DNA from 2 places in the Bradyrhizobium sp. GW821-FHT13H06 genome. Region 1 is predicted to be linked to the other one. Evidence: predicted binding sites of a transcription regulator. Region 1 holds the regulator's gene; the other holds the start of a gene.
What was found. Region 1 encodes PhoB, which activates phosphate uptake and scavenging genes when phosphate is short. Its sites were predicted from a motif close to TGTCATNNANCTGTCAT; they were not measured.

Region 1 (7,138 bases):
GGTGCTGCTCATTCTCGGCGGCATCATCCTTTCGCTGATCGTGGGCGCCTTCCCGGCGATCAAGGAATACGGCCTGTCGTTCCTGTGGACGCAGCGCTGGGCCCCTTCGGCCGATCCGCCCGTGCTCGGCGCGCTCGGGCCGATGTACGGCACGCTCGTCACCTCCTTCATCGCGATGCTGATCGCCATTCCCGTCGGTCTCGGCATTGCGATCTTCCTCACCGAGCTTTGTCCGCAATGGCTGCGCCGCCCGATCGGCATGGCGATCGAGCTGCTCGCCGGCATTCCCTCGATCATCTACGGCATGTGGGGCTTCTTCGTGCTGGGCCCGTTCCTGGCCAACACATTCCAGCCCGCCATGATCAAGATCTTCGACGGCGTTCCTGTGCTGGGCGCGATCTTCGCCGGTCCCCCGTCCTATCTCAGCCTGTTCAATGCCGCGCTGATCCTCGCCATCATGGTGCTGCCCTTCATCACCTCGATCTCGGTCGACGTGTTCAAGACGGTGCCGCCGGTGCTGAAGGAAGCCGCCTACGGCGTCGGCTGCACCACGTGGGAAGTCGTGCGCAGCGTGGTGATCCCCTATACCCGCGTCGGCATCATCGGCGGCGTCATGCTGGCGCTGGGCCGCGCGCTCGGCGAGACGATGGCCGTGACCTTCATCATCGGCAATTCGTTCCGCATCTCTTCATCGATTTTCGCTCCGGGCACCACGATCTCGGCGGCGATCGCATCCGAGTTCGCCGAGAGCGACGGCCTGCACCAGTCCGGCCTGATCCTGCTCGGCCTGCTCCTGTTCGTGCTGACGTTCTTCGTGCTCGCGGCGGCGCGGCTGATGCTGATGCGCCTGGAAACCAAGGCCGGAAAGTGAAGCCATGAACCCGATCTATTCGCGCCGCCGCCGCTGGGACATCGTCATCCGCGGCCTCTGCATCGCAGCCGCCGCCTTCGGCGTCACCTGGCTCGCGCTGATCCTGATCACGCTGCTCTACAACGGTCTGGCCGGGCTCAACCTTCAGGTCTTCGCCGCAGACACGCCGCCGCCCGGATCGAGCGAGGGCGGCCTGCGCAACGCCATCGTCGGCTCGCTGATCATGACCGCGATCGGCGTCGGTATCGGCGCGCCGCTCGGCATGTTCGCCGGAACCTATCTTGCCGAATACGGCCGCAACGACAAGCTGACCTCGGTCATCCGTTTCATCAACGACATCCTGCTCTCGGCGCCCTCGATCATCATCGGCCTGTTCATCTACGGTGCGGTCGTGGTGCCGATGCGAGGCTTCTCGGCCATCGCTGGTGCGCTGGCGCTCGCCGTGATCGTGATCCCGGTCGTGGTGCGCACCACGGAGGACATGCTGCTGCTGGTGCCGAACCCGCTGCGTGAAGCCGCCAGCGCGCTCGGTCTGCCGCGTTCGCTGGTGATCAAGCGCATCGCCTACCGTGCGGCGCGCTCCGGCCTCATCACCGGCGTGCTGCTCGCCACCGCCCGCGTCGCCGGCGAAACCGCACCGCTGCTGTTCACCGCGCTGTCCAACCAGTTCTTCAGCCTGAGCCTGGACAAGACGATGGCCAACCTGCCAGTGACCATCAACAACTTCGTGCAGAGCCCCTACGCCTACTGGAAGCAACTCGCCTGGAGCGGGGCGCTGCTGATCACCCTGACTGTGCTTGCCCTGAACATTGGCGCCCGCATCCTTGGTGCCGAGAGGACCGCAAAATGAGTGAAATGTCTATTTCCGTAAGCGCGCCGACCGTTCATCCCGGCTCGCAGCCGCTGCCCGAGGCGCCTGCCAAGGTCACCGCGCGCAACCTCAATTTCTACTACGGTGAGCACCATGCGCTGAAGAACATCAATCTGGCGCTCGGCACCAATCGCGTCACGGCCTTCATCGGCCCGTCCGGCTGCGGCAAGTCGACCCTGCTGCGCATCTTCAACCGGATGTACGACCTCTATCCGGGCCAGCGCGCCACCGGCCAGCTGTTGCTCGACCACACCAACATCCTCGACCCCAAGCTCGACCTCAATCTGCTGCGCGCCCGGGTCGGCATGGTGTTCCAGAAGCCGACCCCGTTCCCGATGACGATCTATGAGAACATCGCCTTCGGCATCCGCCTCTACGAGAAGATCTCGAAGTCCGAGATGGACGGTCGCGTGGAGAAGGCGTTGCGCGGCGGCGCGCTGTGGAACGAGGTCAAGGACAAGCTCAACGCCTCCGGCCTGTCGCTCTCCGGCGGCCAGCAGCAGCGCCTCTGCATTGCCCGCACCGTCGCGGTGCGGCCCGAGGTGATCCTGTTCGACGAGCCGTGCTCGGCGCTCGACCCGATCTCGACCGCCAAGGTCGAGGAGCTGATCCAGGAATTGTCCGAGAACTACACGATCGCGATCGTCACCCATAACATGCAGCAGGCGGCGCGCGTCTCCGACAAGACCGCCTTCATGTATCTCGGCGAGTTGATCGAGTTCGACGACACCAGCAAGATATTCACGTCGCCGAGCGACCGGCGCACGCAGGATTACATCACCGGCCGGTTCGGCTGAGGAGACGGAACATGGGTTCTGAACATACCGCAAAGGCTTTCGATACCGACCTCCAGGAACTCACGCGCCTGGTCGCCGAGATGGGCGGCATCGCCGAGCGCATGATCGTCGATTCCGTCGACGCGCTGATCCGCCGCGACGTCACGCTCGGTCAGCGCGTCGTCGCCACCGACGCCGAACTCGACACGCTGCAGAAGCGCATTGAGGAGCGCGCCGTGCTCACCATCGCCCGCCGCCAGCCGATGGCCGTTGATCTGCGCGAGATCGTCGGGGCCATGCGCGTCGCGACCGATCTCGAGCGCATCGGCGATCTCGCCAAGAACATGGGCAAGCGTGTCGCAGCGCTGGAAACGGATTTTCATCCGCTGAAACTGTTCCGCGGCCTGGAACACATGACCGACCTCGTGCAGCAGCAGGTCAAGTCGGTGCTGGACGCCTATGCCGCGCACGATCTGCCGGCAGCGATGGCGGTGTGGAAGGGCGACGAGGAAGTCGACGCCATCTGCACCTCGCTGTTCCGCGAACTCCTCACCTACATGATGGAGGATCCGCGCAACATCTCGTTCTGCATCCATTTGATGTTCTGCGCCAAGAACATCGAGCGGATCGGCGACCACGCCACCAACATCGCCGAGACCGTGTTCTACATGATCGAGGGCCAGGCGATCACCGACAAGCGGCCGAAGGGCGACATGACGAACTTCGCCACGACGATCCCGAATACCTAAGGAGCGACGACAACATGGGCGCACGCATTATGGTGGTTGAGGACGAGGAAGCTCTCACCGAGCTTCTTCGCTACAACCTCGAAGGCGACGGCTATGACGTCGAGACGGTGATGCGCGGCGATGACGCCGACACCCGCCTCAAGGAGCACATTCCCGATCTGATCGTGCTCGACTGGATGCTGCCGGGCCTGTCGGGCATCGAGCTGTGCCGGCGGCTGCGCACCCGGCCCGAGACCAAGCAGCTGCCGATCATCATGCTCACCGCGCGCGGCGAGGAGAGCGAGCGGGTGCGGGGTCTTGCGACCGGCGCCGACGATTACATCGTCAAGCCGTTCTCGGTGCCGGAGCTGCTGGCGCGCGTGAAGGGTCTGCTCAGGCGCGCCAGCCCCGAGCGGCTCGCCACCGTGCTCGCCTATGGCGACATCGAGCTCGACCGCGACAAGCGCCGCGTGGCGCGTTCGGGCCGGCCGATCGATCTCGGCCCGACCGAATATCGTCTGCTGGAGTTCTTCCTGGAGCATCCCGGCCGTGTGTTCTCGCGCGAGCAGCTGCTCGACAGCGTCTGGGGCCGTGACATCTACATCGACGAGCGCACCGTCGACGTCCATATCGGCCGCCTGCGCAAGCTGCTCAATCTCGGCCGCGAGCAGGATCCGATCCGCACCGTCCGTGGCGCCGGCTATGCGCTGGACGATCGGTTTGCGAAGGCGGAGCAGGCGTAAGGTCGGGTGAGCTGTTTGCTGGCAGCTGTGGCCACAATCTCAGCTGTCGTCCCGGGGCGCGCGTAGCGCGAGCCCGGGATCCATAACCACAGGACCTGGTGTGGCGAAGACTCGGAGTGACCATCCCGCGCAACGATTGCGCCCTGTGGTTATGGATCCCCGCGTTCGCGGGGATGACACCGAGCAACTGGAGCCGTCATCGTGTGACGGCTGCGGTCTTGATCAGAGAATTCCGCGAGCTCAGCGCGTGCCCGGCTTCGCCGGTGCGCGGCGGCGATCCGCCGCCGGCTGATACGCCACGCGCGAATGCTGGGCGCAGTAGGGCAGGCCGGAGAGCGCCTTGCCGCCGCAGAAGAAGAAATCCGGGCTCGAGGGATCGCCGACCGGCCAGTGGCAGGTCGCCTCGTTCAGCTCCAGCAGTGACAGCCGCTGGCTCATCGGCACCACATTGTCGTAGGTGACGGGTTCGGCCTCGACCTCGACCTCGAAGGCCTGCGCCAGCGCGGTGTTGCCGCGGGCGACGGGGCGGGTCACCCGCATCATGTGCTGCGCGGGCCGCGCCTTGCGCGGCCGGGGCGCTGCCGATGAAGGGCTCTTGGCGCGGCCGGACAAGCCGAGCCGGTGCACTTTGCCGATCACGGCATTGCGGGTCACATTGCCGAGCTCCGCCGCGATCTGGCTGGCCGAAAGTCCGGCCTCCCAGAGCTTTTTCAGCTGCTCGACGCGATCATCGGACCAGGTCAAAACCGTCATTGCACCCTTTCCCTCGCTGCGCGCCTGCCATCCTGGGGCCTTCGCAGCGATTGCCTAAGCCTTCAAAAACCCGTGCCGCCAGAATCCCTTAAGGCTCGCCGGGCGCGCTCAAGACGCCCGAACGTTTACGCCGGTACATGAGGACTTAAGGGATCAGAACTGCTGCACGAGATGTCGTATCTGACAGTCCAAACGCTACAATATGGCGTGACTCCCGCGCAAGAGTCCGCCGACTCGCGTCCACATGTTCCGTGGTGAAAAACCCGCAAAATCGGCACCGCAAGACTACGGATTCAGCGTTTCGCGGGGCTTTCCGGGCGGCATTGACACCCGTCTTGCCAGGCATAAGATAGTGCTACGTGCCGCCCTTAAAAGGCGGCACGTTTCGTTTTCCGGGCCGGTCAATGGTGCGTTGCGTAATGCACGCGTCACACCGTCCGCAACATTCAAGTGACGTCATGACCAACAGCGCCGCGCCGCATTTGCTCCCCGTTTTCGCCAGGGCCGACCTCGGTTTCGAGCGCGGAGAAGGCTGCTGGCTGATCGCGACCAATGGCGATCGCTATCTCGATTTCACCTCCGGCGTGGCGGTGAATGCGCTCGGCCATGCGCATCCCACGCTGGTCAAGGCGTTGCAGGAGCAGGCGACGAAGCTCTGGCACATGTCGAACCTGTTCCAGAGCCCGGACGGCGAGAAGCTCGCGGCGCGTCTGTGCAATGAAAGTTTTGCGGACTTCGTGTTCTTCTGCAATTCCGGCGCCGAGGCGCTTGAAGGTGTGATCAAGCTGGTGCGCCACCATCACTTCTCCAAGGGGCATCCTGAGCGCTATCGCATGATCACATTCGAGGGCGCCTTCCATGGCCGCACGCTGGCGACGCTGGCCGCCACCGGTTCTGCAAAATATCTCGAGGGCTTCGGCCCGCCGATGGACGGCTTCGACCAGGTGCCGCATGGCGATCTGGAAGCCGTGAAGAAGGCGATCGGCCCGAACACCGCCGGTATTCTCATCGAGCCGATCCAGGGCGAGGGCGGCGTTCGTTCTGCGCCTCCCGCATTCCTGAAGGCACTGCGCGAGCTCTGCAACGAGCGCGGCCTCTTGCTCGCCTTCGACGAGGTGCAGACCGGCATGGGCCGCACCGGCGAACTCTTTGCCTACAAGCGCACCGGCGTCGTGCCCGACGTGATGTCGCTTGCGAAGGCGCTCGGTGGCGGTTTCCCGATCGGCGCGGTGCTCGCCACCGCCGACGCTGCACGCGGCATGGGGCCGGGCTCGCACGGTTCGACCTTCGGCGGCAATCCGCTCGCGATCTCGGCTGCCAACGCCGTGCTCGATGTCATGCTCAAGCCCGGCTTCTTCGATCACGTGCAGAAAATGTCGCTGCTGCTGAAGCAGAAGCTCGCCTCCGTGATCGATCGCCATCACGATGTCGTCAGCGAGGTGCGCGGCGAGGGGCTCCTGATCGGCATCAAGGCCGTGGTGCCCTCGGGCGATCTCGTCGCGGCGCTGCGCGCCGAAAAATTGCTCACCGTCGGAGCCGGCGACAACGTCGTGCGCTTCCTGCCGCCCTTGATCGTTACCGAGGCGGAGATCGAAGACAGCGTCGGGCGGCTCGAACGCGCCTGCACTGCGATCTCGTCCAGCCAGACCAAGCGGGCGGCAAGCTGATGAGCAAGACGCCCAATAAAGCTCCAAAGCACTTTTTGGACATCAACGAGCTGCCGCTGTCGGAGCTCAAGAGCATGCTCGCCGCCTCGTCCGCCATGAAGGCGAAGCAGAAGGCGCACCAGCCGGTCAGGCCGCTCGAAGGCAAGACGCTGGCGATGATTTTCGAGCGGCCCTCGACGCGGACGCGGGTGTCGTTCGATGTCGCCATGCGCCAGCTCGGCGGTGAGCCCATCATGCTCACCGGCGCCGAGATGCAGCTCGGTCGCGGCGAGACCATTGCCGATACCGCGCGGGTGCTGTCGCGCTATGTCGATGCGATCATGATCCGCATCCTCAATCACGAGGCGCTCCTGGAGCTTGCGGCCTATGCGACCGTGCCCGTGATCAACGGCCTGACGCGGCGGTCGCATCCCTGCCAGGTGATGGCCGACCTCATGACCTATGAGGAGCATCGCGGCCCGATCGAGGGCAAGACGGTGGCCTGGACCGGCGACGACAACAACGTGCTGGCGTCCTGGGCACATGCCGCCGAGCGCTTCAAATTCCAGCTCAACGTCGCAACACCTCCGGAGCTCGCGCCGAAGAAGGCAATGCGCGACTGGATCAAGACGTCAGGCGCGCCGATCGTGCTCGGCACCGATCCGGAAGCCGCCGTGCGCGGCGCCGATTGCGTCGTCACCGACACCTGGGTGTCGATGGGCGACAAGGAGGGCGAGCACCGCCACAACG
Region 2 (7,138 bases), on a different contig from region 1:
CATGATTTTCCAGCAGTTCAACCTGGTCGGCCGGCTCGACGTGCTCACCAATGTGCTGATGGGGCGCCTCGCGACGATGCCGGCCTGGCGCTCGCTGCTGCAGGCCTGGCCCGAGCAGGACAAGGCGCTGGCGATGTCCGCACTGGAACAGTTCGACATCGCCTCGCTCGCCGCCCAGCGCGCCGATCAGCTCTCGGGCGGCCAGCAGCAGCGCGTGGCGATCGCCCGCGCATTGGTGCAGCAGCCCGATATCATTCTGGCCGACGAGCCGATCGCCTCGCTCGACCCGCGCAACACCAAGATCGTGATGGATGCGCTGCTGCGCATCAACAAGCATTTCGGCATCACCGTGCTCTGCAACCTGCATTCGCTCGATCTCGCCCGCAGCTATTGCGACCGCCTGATCGGCATGGCCGCGGGCCGCGTGGTGTTCGACGGCGCGCCGTCCGCGCTGACCGACCACGTCGCGCGCGAGCTCTACGATCTCGAGGCCAACGAGGCCATGGGCGCTGCGCCGGCCGCCGCGCCCGAGGGCGTCCCGGCGCTCGGCAGCGCTGCCGCCGCCTGAGTGGCAGAAGCGCACACTCAACGTTTCACGTCAAACGAACTCGAGCTCAAGAAGAGGGGTGTCATGATTACTCGTCGATTGGTTCTTGCCGGTGCTGCGGCCCTGGCCTTCTCCACCTCCGCTTCCGCCGAAGACTGGCGCAAGAAATACCCGGAGATCACTCTCGCCGTCGTTCCCGCCGAGAATGCCTCCGGCGTTACCGAGCGCTTTACGCCCTTCATCAACTATCTGTCGAAGGAGCTAGGCACGAAGGTCACGCTGCGCGTCGCCAACGACTATGCCGCCGTGATCGAAGGCCAGCGCGCCGGAAATATCCACATCGGCTATTACGGCCCTGCGGCCTTCGCCCGCGCGCGGCTGACCGGTGTGAAGACCGATGCTTTCGCGATCGAGGTCAATGCTGACGGTTCAAAGGGCTACTACTCGGTCTTCTACGTGCTGGCGAAATCGCCCTACCAGAAGATCGAAGACCTCAAGGGCAAGAACCTCGGGCTCGTCGATCCGAACTCGACATCGGGCAACAACATGCCCCGCTTCAAGCTGAACCAGCTAAGCGTAGATCCCGAGGCCTATTTCTCCAAGGTCGTCTTCACCGGCAGCCATGAAAATGCGGTGCTGGCGCTCGCGCAAGGCACCGTGGATGTCGCCGCCAACTGGTGGAACGCGGATGACGATTCCAACCTGACCCGCATGCTCACCAAGGGCATGCTGAAGAATGCCGACGGCACGCCGATGAAGAAGGAGGACTTCCGTATCGTCGTGAAGTCGGACATGATCATCAACTCGCCCGTCGCCTATCTCAGCGATCTCCCGGACGACATGAAGGCTGCGATCAAGAAGACGTTCCTGGACGCCGCGCAGAAGGACCCCGAAGCCTTCAAGAAGCTCTCCGACGGCAAGAACAAGCCCTGGGATCCGGTCACGAACGAAGACTACAACAAGACGATCGAGCTGATTAAGTTCGTCGACCATCTGCGCAAGAAGGCGTCCTGATCGTTCGGGACAACGCACCTCGAGCCGGGTCAATCGACCCGGCTCTTTCCATGACTGGCTCGCCTCCGACCGAATGACCATCGCAGTCTCGATCCTTCCCGAGCAACAATTGGCTGCGCTGAATGCGGCTTACCGCAAGGCCGTCGCGCGCAAGCGGTTGCGCGTGCTGCTTGGCGCTGCGCTGTTCGTCGCCGCGTTGCTCGTCGCTGCAATCGGCGCCGAAGTGAACTTGCGCACCTTCTTCGCCCATTTCGGCAATTTCGTCAGCTACTTCGATCGCATCTTCACGCTCGACAATGGCCAGCGCGTCTGGACCGACCTCGGCGAATGGTTCTGGGGCTGGCACAAATGGCTGAAGCTCTTGGGCGAGACGCTGCTGATCAGCTATGTCGGCACGCTGATTGGCGCGCTCTTCGCGGTCGCGCTGAACTTCTTCGCCGCCGAAAACACCGCGCCGGCGCGCTGGTTGCTGTTCGTGGTGCGCCGTCTGCTTGAATTCGCCCGTACCGTGCCGAGCATCGTGTTCGCGTTGATCTTCGTCATCGCCTTCGGTCTGGGACCGATGGCGGGCGTGCTGGCGATTGCCATCCATTCGACCGGCGCGCTCGGCAAACAGTTCTCCGAGATCGTCGAGAATGCCGACATGAGGCCGGTCGAAGGCGTGCGCTCGACCGGGGCAAGCTGGCTGTCCTGCATGCGCTTTGCCGTGCTGCCTCAGGTGATCGCGGGCTATGTTAGCTACGCGCTGCTGCGCTTCGAGATCAATGTGCGAGAAGCCTCGGTGATGGGCTTTGTCGGGGCCGGCGGCATCGGGATGGAGCTGATTGTTGCGATCCGCAAGTTCTACTATTCCGACGTCAGCGCGATCCTCCTGACCATCATCGTCACGGTCTTCCTCATCGACATCGGCACCGGCTGGCTGCGTGGCCGCCTGTTCGGCAGGGAGGCACGGACATGAGCCGCCATCCCGAGGTCGATACGACACAGCTTCGCGCGCGCTATCCTGATGTCTTCAGCCGGCCGGCGTCCGCGCGTCTCGCGACGCCGACGATGATCGCTGCCGCGCTCGCACTTCTGGTGTACGGGCTGGTCGACCTCGACTTTTCACCGTCGCGTCTCGTTGCCGGCATCAGCCAGCTCGGTTGGATCACGATGATGATGATCCCGCCCGATCCCGGCTCATCGCTGCCGCTGTATCTCAAGGCGCTCGGCGAGACGTTGTCGATCGCGCTGCTCGGTACCACGCTCGCCGCACTGTTCGCGCTGCCGGTGAGCCTGCTTGCGGCGCGCAACATCGTGCCGTCGGGTTTCTTTCGCTTCCCGGTCCGGCGCTTCCTCGATTCGATTCGCGGGGTCGATACGCTGATCTGGGCGCTGGTCTGGATCAACGTGGTCGGGCTCGGGCCGTTTGCCGGGGTGCTGGCGATCGCGGTGTCGGATTTCGGTGCGTTCGGCAAACTGTTCTCGGAGGCGATAGAGGGCGCCGACCAGAAGGAGGTCGAGGGCATCCGCGCCTCCGGCGGCAGTGCCCTGCACGAGATCCGCTTCGGCCTGATGCCGCAGGTGCTGCCCGTCATCGCCGGCCAGGTGCTCTACTACATCGAATCGAACACGCGCTCGGCCACCATCATCGGCATCGTCGGCGCCGGCGGCATCGGCCTCCAGCTCGCCGAGCAGATCCGCGTGCTGGAATGGCAGAAGGTCTCGTTCCTGATCCTGATGATCCTGGTTGCGGTGGCCGCGATCGATTTCATCTCGGGCAAGCTGCGCTTTGCGATCATCGGCAGGCGGGCTGTGGCCTGATCGTCGATGCCGGAGGGTGGGCAAAGCGCAGCGTGCCCACCCTTTCTACCGAGAACAGGATAGATGGTGGGCACGGCGCAAGTGCGCCTTTGCGCACCCTACGGCACTCTCCCACAAGGGGAGAGGGAAGAGCTACGACTCCACCAGAAATTCCACCCGTTCCGCCGCGAAGCGCGAGTGCTTCGTCAGCAGCGGCTTGCCCGTGAGATCGTTGTCGGTGGCATCGACGACCAGGATCGGCCGGCCCAGCGCCAGATCGAGCCGTGAGGCATCGGTCGCATCGACGATGCCGGCCGTGATTCGGGTCGCGCCGCGGCGATAATCGCGCACGCCGTAATGCGCGAGCAGCTTGGTCATCGAGTGTGTCGCCGCGAACACGGCGCCGGCGTCCGGAAACCGTTCCGCCGACAGCCAGGTGGTGGACACGCAGATGGGCGTGCGGTCGGCGAGGCGGATCGCCTCGATCCGCATCAAAGGCGCGCCGGTCTTCAGTCCCAGCTCCCGCGCGAGCTCGCGCGTCGCGACCTCGTCGGTTGCATCGATCAGCCGCCCATGCGGTTCCCGGCCGCCCGCACCGACGATCTCGGAAAAACGCGTGCGCGAGCGCAGCGGATAGGCGAGCTTCTGCGCCTCGACATAGGTTCCGCTGCCGCGCTCGGCCCGCACCAGGCCGCGCTCGGCGAGCGCCGCCAGCGCGCGCCGCACGGTGTGGCGGTTGACGCGATAGGTTTCGGCGATCTCCATCTCGCCCGGCAGCTTGTCGCCGGCCGCAAAGCGGCCGTCGGCGATGCCGCGTTCGATGCCGTCGGCAACGAGGCGCCATAGCGCGACGCCCGAGGAGGCTGTGTCCTGCATGCTCATGTCGCGGGAAACCTACCCCAGAAATCACATCATTGTCACGAAACAGTCATGGCGTATCCGTATGAAGTTGTCTATTATCATAGACAACTTAGATGCGGCAAGTTCGGTGGACCAGGTGACGCAGCACAACAATCAGCAAGCCCAGCGCAGGGCCGCGATGGCGGTGCTGGCGCAAGCGGAGGCGGGCGAGATCGCCGCTCGCCTCCGCAACTTGGCCCTTCCGGCCCATCAGGATCTGCGTGCGCCCGAAAACGGCCTCGTCATGCTGCGTGGCCGGGTCGGCGGCGACGGCGCGCCGTTCAATCTCGGCGAGGCGACGGTGTCGCGTGCCGCGGTGCGGCTTGCGAGCGGCGAGGTCGGGTTCGGCTACACGCTCGGCCGTGACGGAGACAAGGCGCGGCTGATCGCGTTGTGCGATGCGCTGGTCCAGTCCCGTGATTACGGCGGCGCGGTGGAGCGGGGTGTCATCGCGCCCTTGCGAGAGCAGCTTATGATTCGGCGCAAGCAGGCGGCGGCCGAGACCGCCGCGACGAAGGTTGATTTCTACACCATGGTGCGCGGTGAGGGCTGAGATCATGACCACGATTGCGGAACTGCCGCCGGGTTTTGCCGACAAGGTGCTGTCGGCGCAATCGACCTTTCGCTCCGTCATGGACGCCATGGCGCGGCCGGGCTCGGTTCAGCGCATCGTGCCGATGGCGGGGGCGCCAGGGCCGATCATGCGCGGCACCGCCGCAATCGCCCTCACGCTGTTCGACCACGACACGCCGCTCTGGCTCGATGCGCGGATGGTGGAGAGCTCCGACCTGGTGAAGTGGCTGAAATTTCATACCGGCGCGCCGGTGGTGCGGGATTGCTCGATCGCGAGTTTCGCGCTGATCAGCGACGGCACGGCGCTTCCGCCGCTCGACCGGTTTGCGCTCGGGACGAGCGAATACCCGGATCGATCGACCACGGTGATCATTCAGGTCGATAGCCTTGCCTCCGGGCGCAGCTTCGAGCTGCGCGGCCCCGGCATCGACGGGGTCGCGACGCTGCAGGCGTCGATCAAGCCTTTCGACCTGTTCGAGCGCCTGCGAATCAACGAGGCGCTGTTTCCGCGGGGCATCGACGTGGTGCTGGTCGCCGATGACGCCGTGGTTGCGATCCCGCGCACCACGCGCGTCGTGAGCAAAGGAAGCTGAAGCATGTATGTCGCAGTCAAGGGCGGCGAACGCGCCATCGAGAACGCCCATCGCCTGCTCGCGCATAAGCGGCGCGGCGACCAGAGCGTTCCGGAGGTCACGCTCGACCAGATCTCCGAGCAGCTCGGCCTCGCCGTCGACCGCGTCATGAGCGAAGGCTCGCTCTACGATCGCGAGCTCGCGGCGCTCGCAATCAAGCAGGCGCGCGGCGATCTGATCGAGGCGATCTTCCTGGTCCGCGCCTTCCGCGCCACCCTGCCGCGCTTCGGCACCAGCGAGCCGGTCGACACCGGCGCCATGCGGGTGCAGCGGCGCGTGTCCTCGACCTTCAAGGACATTCCCGGCGGGCAGATCCTCGGGCCGACCTTCGACTATACCCATCGCCTGCTCGACCCCTCGCTCGCCGAAGGCTTCGTTCCCGACGCGCCAGCGACGGCTGAAGCGCCCGACGCGCCAACGCCGCGCGTGACCGACATTCTCGGACGCGACGGGCTGATCGAATCCTCGCCCCAAGCCGAGGACGGCGCCAGCGTCGGCGATCTTACCCGTGAGCCGCTGAACTTCCCGGCGGATCGCGACCTGCGCCTGCAGAATCTGGCGCGCGGCGACGAAGGCTTCCTGCTGGCGATGGGCTATTCCACCCAGCGCGGCTATGGCCGCAACCACCCCTTCGCGGGCGAGATCCGCTTCGGCGAGGTCGAGGTCGAATTCATCGCGGAAGACGCCGGCTTCGCCGTGCCGCTCGGCTCGATCGAACTGACCGAGTGCCAGATGGTCAACCAGTTCAAGGGTTCTGCGACGGAAGCGCCGTGCTTCACTCGCGGCTATGGTCTTGCCTTTGGCCAGAGCGAGCGCAAGACCATGTCGATGGCGCTGGTCGATCGCGCATTGCGTGCCCGCGAGCTCGGCGAGGAGGCACTCGCCCCTGCGCAAGACGAAGAATTCGTGATGTCGCATTCGGACAACGTCCAGGCGACCGGTTTCGTCGAGCATCTGAAGCTGCCGCACTATGTCGACTTCCAGTCCGAGCTCGGCTTGTTGCGCAAGCTGCGGCAGGAGTTCGCGGATGCCAATGCGCCTGATGCCATGAAGGAAGCCGCGGAATGAACGCGCCCGCCTACAACTTCGCCTATCTCGACGAGCAGACCAAGCGGATGATCCGCCGTGCGATCCTGAAGGCGATCGCCATTCCCGGCTATCAGGTGCCGTTCGCCAGCCGCGAAATGCCGATGCCCTATGGCTGGGGCACCGGCGGCGTGCAGGTCACCGCCGCGATCCTCGGTCCCCAGGACGTGCTCAAGGTGATCGACCAGGGCTCCGACGACACCACCAACGCGATCTCGATCCGAAAGTTCTTCGCCAAGACCGCGGGCGTTGCGACGACGACCGCGACGGCGGAGGCGACGGTGATCCAGACCCGTCACCGCATCCCGGAGACGGCGCTGAGGGAAAACCAGGTGCTGGTCTATCAGGTGCCGATCCCCGAGCCGTTGCGTTTCCTCGAGCCGCGCGAGACCGAGACGCGGCGCATGCACGCGCTCGCCGAGTACGGCCTGATGCATGTGAAGCTCTACGAGGACATTGCCCGCTTCGGCCATATCGCGACCGCCTACGCCTATCCGGTGAAGGTGAACGCGCGCTACGTGATGGATCCGTCCCCGACGCCGAAATTCGACAATCCCAAGATGGACAATTCTCCCGCGCTGCAATTGTTCGGCGCCGGCCGTGA

Region 2: phnF (phosphonate metabolism transcriptional regulator PhnF) is a predicted target of PhoB. The motif match lies at 4,259-4,275, and genes of this name have one in related genera.

Annotation. Positions count from the first base shown of each region.
Region 1 is NZ_JBXAPN010000017.1:15,572-22,709, forward strand. It holds gene pstC (phosphate ABC transporter permease subunit PstC) at 1-871, shown strand, start outside; gene pstA (phosphate ABC transporter permease PstA) at 876-1,721, shown strand; gene pstB (phosphate ABC transporter ATP-binding protein PstB) at 1,718-2,539, shown strand; gene phoU (phosphate signaling complex protein PhoU) at 2,551-3,267, shown strand; gene phoB (phosphate regulon transcriptional regulator PhoB) at 3,282-3,989, shown strand; gene AC1RQP_RS38280 (GcrA family cell cycle regulator) at 4,230-4,742, opposite strand; gene AC1RQP_RS38285 (aspartate aminotransferase family protein) at 5,201-6,409, shown strand; gene argF (ornithine carbamoyltransferase) at 6,409-7,138, shown strand, end outside.
Region 2 is NZ_JBXAPN010000011.1:100,478-107,615, forward strand. It holds gene phnC (phosphonate ABC transporter ATP-binding protein) at 1-568, shown strand, start outside; gene phnD (phosphonate ABC transporter substrate-binding protein) at 632-1,561, shown strand; gene phnE (phosphonate ABC transporter, permease protein PhnE) at 1,635-2,519, shown strand; gene phnE (phosphonate ABC transporter, permease protein PhnE) at 2,516-3,364, shown strand; gene phnF (phosphonate metabolism transcriptional regulator PhnF) at 3,497-4,225, opposite strand; gene phnG (phosphonate C-P lyase system protein PhnG) at 4,332-4,796, shown strand; gene phnH (phosphonate C-P lyase system protein PhnH) at 4,801-5,409, shown strand; gene AC1RQP_RS33415 (carbon-phosphorus lyase complex subunit) at 5,413-6,516, shown strand; gene AC1RQP_RS33420 (alpha-D-ribose 1-methylphosphonate 5-phosphate C-P-lyase PhnJ) at 6,513-7,138, shown strand, end outside.